One region of the Bacillus sp. LLTC93 genome, then DNA from elsewhere that is predicted to be linked to it. Evidence: predicted binding sites of a transcription regulator. Region 1 holds the regulator's gene; the other holds the start of a gene.

Region 1 (3,419 bases):
TTTTAAACCATGAGTGATCGCATCTTTTGTGAAAACTTGAGATAGGTAGCTGTTTAGTTTTTTCTTTGTATCAAATGTTTTAGAAAGATAGTTGTACGTCATGTCTTTATAGCTAAATGATTTTAATTTGTAATCTGAATGTTCATTAATTTTATAGCCTGACATCGCACTCCAAAAGTGTTCTCGTGCATCAAGGGCAATATGTAACGCTTCTTTATTTGTTAAAGCGGCTGGTTTTTTGGAAGCGGCCAGTGTTGTTGTTTGTAATGAGATCATCAGCATAATAGCAGTTAATAAAACAAATAGTTTTTTCAAGGCGATTGCCTCCTTTTTTAAATGAAAACTTCTTATGTTACAAATGTTACAATAATTACAGTGATATTACAAGTGTTAAATATAAATGTTTTTTATTTCTTTTCTTTCTATCTATATAACGTTTGAGTGAGACAAAAAGTTTTCATTTTTTTATTTTTTCTTCTCAACTATTATTTAACCGTTCTAAAGAAGAATAAAACGTCTTTTGGAAAAATTTTATTTGGACGTTCAACACCCTTTTTCATTTATGACATATAATGTCGTGATGAATGTCTAAGAAAGTGGTGTTTAGTATGTATCATCCGTATGAAGTTATGTGGAATGGGTACTTGTATGATAGGCAGGTACAAGGATGGCCATCGCTTCCTATTCCTCAAGTTGGAGGTTTTCCTGGGCTTCCAATCGGAGGGGGAGGTACTGGGCCAGGGCAAGGTTCAGGCGGACAATCAGCCCCGCCAGCTCCGTCGCAGCACATCATCTCTCAGTATCAGCAAGCAGTCTCTCAGCCTCAAAGTATGCAGTCACTTATTTCAGGGCAAAGTGTAAGTGGAGGCCAGCAAACTGTTCAATTTGCAGCGGGATGTAATAGAAGGTGGACGATTGTGTTCCTTAGAAACGGTCAAGTATTTTTAATGTATGTGCTTTCCTCACAGCCTTTTGGCCGTACAACAGGCTTTATATGGCCGAACTTTACATTTGGTTCGTTCCCAAGTTCGAGTATTCTTGCTTATTCTTGTTCATAAAAGAAAAAGCCGGTTTTCATCAGCAGCTGATGAAATTCCGGCTTTTCTTTAATGAATATTTCTAAATACGCCAATCACTTTACCTAGTATACTCACATTCTGTAAAATAATCGGTTCCATTGACGGGTTCTCTGGCTGTAATCTAAAGTGTGTATCTTCTTTATAAAAACGTTTCACTGTGGCTTCATCTTCCTCTGTCATGGCGACCACAATATCTCCATTGTTGGCTGTGCTTTGCTGACGTACAATGACATAGTCCTTGTCCAAAATACCAGCATCAATCATACTTTCTCCCATAATTTCAAGCATAAATACTTGTTCATCTGGTGCTGCAAAAGTTTCTGGAAGAGGGAAGTATTCTTCTACATTCTCAACAGCCGTGATAGGCAAGCCGGCTGTTACTTTTCCGATGACTGGTACATTCATTACAGCACTCTTTGGAATATTCATTTCCTCATCATCTAATACTTCGATCGCTCTAGGTTTTGTCGGGTCTCTTCTAATTAAGCCCTTTGTTTCTAGTCTAGCTAAATGTCCATGGACAGTTGAGCTGGATGCTAGACCGACGGCTTCTCCAATTTCACGAACGGATGGGGGATAGCCCTTGCTTTTTACTTCTTCTTTGATGAATTTCAGGATATCGAGTTGTCTTTTTGATAGCTTCGTCATCTTTTGCACCTCAAAACGTCAATTTTAAAGAAATTATAGCATGTTTTTCCTAACAGTACAAACATAGGTTCGAAAAAAACGTTTGACAGAAACGTTTGTTCGTATCTATAATGAGTAACAGAAAGAGCGAACACACATTCTATTAGGAGAGATGACATTATGAGGTTAAAAGAATCTATTATTTTTATTGGGGTATTCTCATTCATCGTTGGCATATTTCTCTCACTTATCGCAGTCACTAGCCATAATGATCCAAATCAATATGTTAAAATAGAGGTTCAATCAGGTGATACTCTTTGGGGGTTAGCTGATCAAGTAAACGATAGTAAATCAATCGACAAAAATGCGTTTATTGACTGGGTAACCGAACACAATGATCTTGCTTCAACTGAAATCCAGCCTGGAGACATTCTTGTGATACCAGTCAAAAAAGAGCATCCAGTCGTATATCAACTTGCAACGGTACAGTAGAAAGGTCGATTGAAGACATGAACGCAATCATTTATGCGAGAGTAAGTACTGTCAAAGAAGAGCAGGAAACCTCGCTGAAAAGACAAGAAGAAGAACTGCTAGCTTTAGCTGCTTTGCACAAGATGAATGTGGTCAAAGTCATTAAAGAAAAAGCAAGTGGATACGATCTAGATCGTGATGGAGTTTTTGATATGCTTGCTACGCTGAAAGAAGAGTCAATAGATGCTGTTCTCATTCAGGATGAGACGCGACTTGGAAGAGGACAAGCAAAAATTGCACTTCTCCATTGTCTTTTTAAAGAGAAAGTAAAGGTGTATAGCGTTTTTCATAGAGGACAGCTTGAGCTTTCAGAAGCAGATGAGATGGTCATTGAGATTGTAGGAATCGTGGAAGAGTATCAACGAAAAATTCATAACCTGAAAATTAAGCGGGGAATGAAGAGGGCTGTTGAGCGCGGGTATCAGCCTGAACTCAATTTAAAACACCATGAGCAGGCGCCTGGCCGTGAGCGTATTGAAGTACCGATTTCAGAGATTGTTCGATTAAGAAAAAACAACATGACGTTTGCCGAAATTGCAGCAACACTTCAGGCACTGGGCTTTGACATTTCAAAGGCGACGGTGCATAGAAGGTATCAAGAGTACGAAAAAGGTCTTACCACGTAAGTATGAATTGTTGTAAAAATGAATGATATTTAGTAGTATGTAGAGAAAATGTTTTAAAGGAGTTTGTCATGATTTCTAAAGAACAGCTTGCAAGAATAAATGAGCTTTCAAAAAAGTCAAAAGAGACGGGATTGTCGGACGCTGAAAAAACAGAACAAAAGCATTTAAGAGAAGAATATTTAAAAGCTTTTCGTTCTTCTATGAAAAATACACTTAAAACTGTGAAAATCGTCGATCCTGAAGGAAACGATGTCACACCAGAAAAATTAAAAAGAGAAAGAGATCAGAACCTTCATTAAGGTCGTGATTTCTTGAATTTTGAAAAGATGGGAAGAATATTCTCATCTTTTTTCATATTTGCATAAGTTTTTAGGTGATCGATAAACTAAATGTGACAAAATCCTTCTTTTTCAGCGTGAAATAGTTGTGAAAAAAGGACAGTAGATTTATGATAATGGTGTACACAAGATACGGAAGGGGATTTATATGGAAACGATTGAATTGAAATCTATTGCAACAATACGTACTCTCTCCATAGACGCAATTGAAAAAGCGA
Region 2 (3,419 bases), 370 kb from region 1:
GCGCTTTTGGATGCACAGCCAATCGACTAATGATCAAATAATCTTTCTGCTCTTCATAAGAGGCAACACCTAGTAAGATTCCCTTTTGCTCAAAACCAATAAATTGCTCTTTTGCTTTCATTACATCTTGAATGGTCTCTTTTAATGGCGGAAGATCGGCATAGCCAATTTGTTCAGCTTCTTGCTGGTATGCAGCTAGTTGAATATGTAAGATCTGCTTTGCTACCTCTCCTATTGTTTGATCTAAATTGACAATCATTGCATTGCCTCTAACTTTTTCACAAATAAAACACGATCTTCATTTATTCCATCATAGTCTGAAAACACAGAGATTCCTTCTACAGTTTTATCCCCTTTTTCAATTTGAAAGCCCAATTTTGCATGATAGGCAATCGATACTTTATTTACAGGTGCTGTTACCGCTTTAACGGTTGTTCTTCCTTCCTGTTTTACCACATCATAAAAGGCTTGATACCGGATTTTTCCTATCTTTAATTTCCGATGATCTGGATATACACCTACAAAATGAATGTAGGCTTCATCTGAATGAGATTGTGATAGAAAACCGACTAAAAAGCCGATCAGTTCTCCTTTTTCAACGACGACAAAACTTGTTTGCTGAAAATGTTCAAAAAATAGCTTTGGCAATTTTGCACACAAATCTCTGCCTCCCCACCAGCTTTGAATGACGGATGTGACGGCGTAAAAATCTGATGGCTTCACTTGACGTATCATTACAGCCTCGCCCCTTTTCAATTTCGGCTTTAATCGGTCTCTTTTTTCACAAAAAAGCTGTTGTTTCAATAGTCTACCTGTCCGATTAACTGTTTGTAAAGATCATATGTCAGCCTTTTTTCATTTGAACTTTGTTGGTTCTTCGTGCTTCATCCGCCATCTTCTTTTAAATCTTCACACTTATTTCATAAAGTTCACTTTTTGTGCGAAAGTTTTATTCTTTTGTTATGTTAAGATGGTTCATATAGGAAATGTAACAAATGTTTATTGGAGATGATGATATTGGTTTGGATTGTTACTTCGCTTGTTGTGTTTAGTCTGTTAAAGTTGCTTGTCACTTCGCTTCCTTCAGGTGTTGTTGAACGTCTTTTTAGTCGTTATGCGGTGCATGCAAAAGTAACAAGTGATCAAACAAATTTGACTTTTCAAGGTCGTCCGCTCGATGATCAGCAAAAATCGAAAATCATTCAACATTTTAATGATGCGATCTTTATTGAACGCTATTATATTTATCCTGGTGATGAAGAGCGTTTTCTTCATCCGAAGGAAGGGCCAGCTCCGCTTACAATGCAAACAAAGCTTGGCAAGCAGGATGTTACCCTTTATCTGTTTCATTACGATGACCACGTGGATGTGGTGCGGCAGTTTACACATAAGCCAAAGAAAAAGCTGACGGCTTATCGTTTGCGTTCTGAACCGCTCCAAACATCCCACAACATGGCACACGCTTAAAAATACGCTCATTTTTCATTAGATTAGACGAAGTGGAAGACACTTCGTCTTTTTTGTATGGATCTACACTCTTTTCTTTGAATGATTTACCAGTATCAATTTCGCCTTCTGACGGTTACAATAGGAACATATGTTCTAAGAGGTGAAAGCAATGAATGAACGAGCGATTCTGCTTGTGGATATGCAGTCATTTTATGCATCAGTAGAAAAAGTGGAGGCTCCTCATTTGGAGGATGTGCCGCTCATTGTCTCAGGAGATCCAGAGCGGCGAAGCGGGGTCGTCCTTGCAGCCTGCCCTCTCGCTAAAAAACGAGGCGTGCAAAATGCATCAAGATTATGGGAGGCACAGGAAAAATGTCCCGAAGCAGTGGTCGTACGTCCACGTATGCAACGCTATCTTGATATCTCTGTCATGATTACAGAACTGCTTGAACAATACACAGACCTTGTCGAACCTTATTCAATTGATGAGCAGTTTCTTGATATTACAGGCAGTCTGACACTACTCGGCTCTCCGCGGGAGATCGCTCAAAATATACAAACAACGATTATGAACCAGACTGGCATTTACGCCCGTGTTGGCATCGGTCCTAATAAAGTACTCGCTAAAATGGCCTGTGACCATTTCGCTAAAAAAAACACATCTGGCATCTATGAACTTAGTGCAGACCGGGCTGCTGCTGATTTATGGCCGCTTCCGATCGGGAAATTATTTGGCGTCGGCAAACGAATGGAGCATCATTTAAAACGAATGGGCATCAGTACCATTGGGACGCTTGCTACTTATCCATTAGATCGGCTACAAAAACGCTGGGGAATCAATGGGGAGCTTTTGCAGCGAACAGCTTTAGGGCTCGATCCCTCACCGGTCACCGTTCACACACATGATCAGCAAAAAGCCGTTGGGCATCATATGACCCTTCCCCATGATTATGCATCTTTTGAGGACATCAAAGTTGCCCTTCTTGAATTGAGTGAAGAAGTGGCAAGGCGTGCACGTTTTAAGCATTATCTTGGGCAAACGGTGTCTGTCGGCGTGAGAGGCGCTGACTTTTCACATCCGACAGGATTTCATAGACAAATCAAGCTTCATTCACCCACACAGTACGGCACGGATATTGCAAAGGCAGCCATTCAGCTATGCCAGAAGCACTGGGATGGTCAGCCCATTCGCAGTGTGGGCATTACTCTCTCACAGCTGCAGTCTGACAGCCAATATCAGCTGACTTTATTTGATCACCATGTTAAGAAAGACAAACTCAGCAAAGTATTCGATGCGATTCATATGAAGTATGGTCCTGCCGCATTACTGCACGCTTCGTCACTCACAAGCGCAGGGCAGGCATATCACCGCGCCGAAAAAATTGGCGGACATTACAAATAACGGAGGCAAATAACCATGAATCCCAATAAATTAACACCTGGATACAACATCATGTGGGAATCAAGCCGAATGATGCTGCCAGAGCACCGGGAGCAGCTTCTTGCTCAAAAACGGAAGAAAAAAGAATATACACCTCCCCCGCTGAGCACCGATCAGCTAGAGGAAATGAATTTTTTGATCACACAGTCGATTACCGAGGATCGCGCCATTTGCATGACGTATGTCTCTTCAGGTGTGAAAGAGCAGTTTTGGGGCTGGGTCAAAGCCATTCATTATGAAACGCAGCGCATGAAAATCGTCAATGATGAAGATGTTTTAAACCTGTCCTTGCAGCAAATTGTCGCCATTGATCTCGATTGATTGTCGTCAAATGACAGTGTGAATCAGCGGAAAGCCATCCGCTTCCTTTTGTTGAAAAATCAATACCCATCAAGGCCTCAAATACATCGTCAACAAAAAACATGCTCTCCGAATTCGCGACCGGTTCAAACTTCTCTGCCATATGGCGGATCTCTCCTCCATCAAATTGTGTATTTAATTTGCACAATTTTTCATGTATGATTGGAAC

Evidence for each region. The regulator LexA, encoded in region 1, represses DNA repair genes until DNA is damaged. The targets are predictions, from matches to a motif close to CGAACATATGTTCG.
Region 2: the regulator LexA is predicted to act here: its motif matches at 1,591-1,604, upstream of C6W18_RS02350 (DNA polymerase IV).

Annotation. Positions count from the first base shown of each region.
Region 1 covers NZ_PVME01000001.1:63,615-67,033, forward strand. Annotated here, with positions in the region: gene C6W18_RS00345 (IseA DL-endopeptidase inhibitor family protein) at 1-315, opposite strand, end outside; gene C6W18_RS00350 (hypothetical protein) at 609-1,058, shown strand; gene lexA (transcriptional repressor LexA) at 1,107-1,727, opposite strand; gene yneA (cell division suppressor protein YneA) at 1,887-2,198, shown strand; gene C6W18_RS00365 (YneB family resolvase-like protein) at 2,216-2,863, shown strand; gene C6W18_RS00370 (DUF896 domain-containing protein) at 2,932-3,162, shown strand; gene tkt (transketolase) at 3,350-3,419, shown strand, end outside.
Region 2 covers NZ_PVME01000001.1:435,419-438,837, forward strand. Annotated here, with positions in the region: gene C6W18_RS02335 (bifunctional GNAT family N-acetyltransferase/GrpB family protein) at 1-259, opposite strand, end outside; gene C6W18_RS02340 (GNAT family N-acetyltransferase) at 256-735, opposite strand; gene C6W18_RS02345 (YfmQ family protein) at 1,018-1,467, shown strand; gene C6W18_RS02350 (DNA polymerase IV) at 1,619-2,851, shown strand; gene C6W18_RS02355 (YolD-like family protein) at 2,867-3,211, shown strand.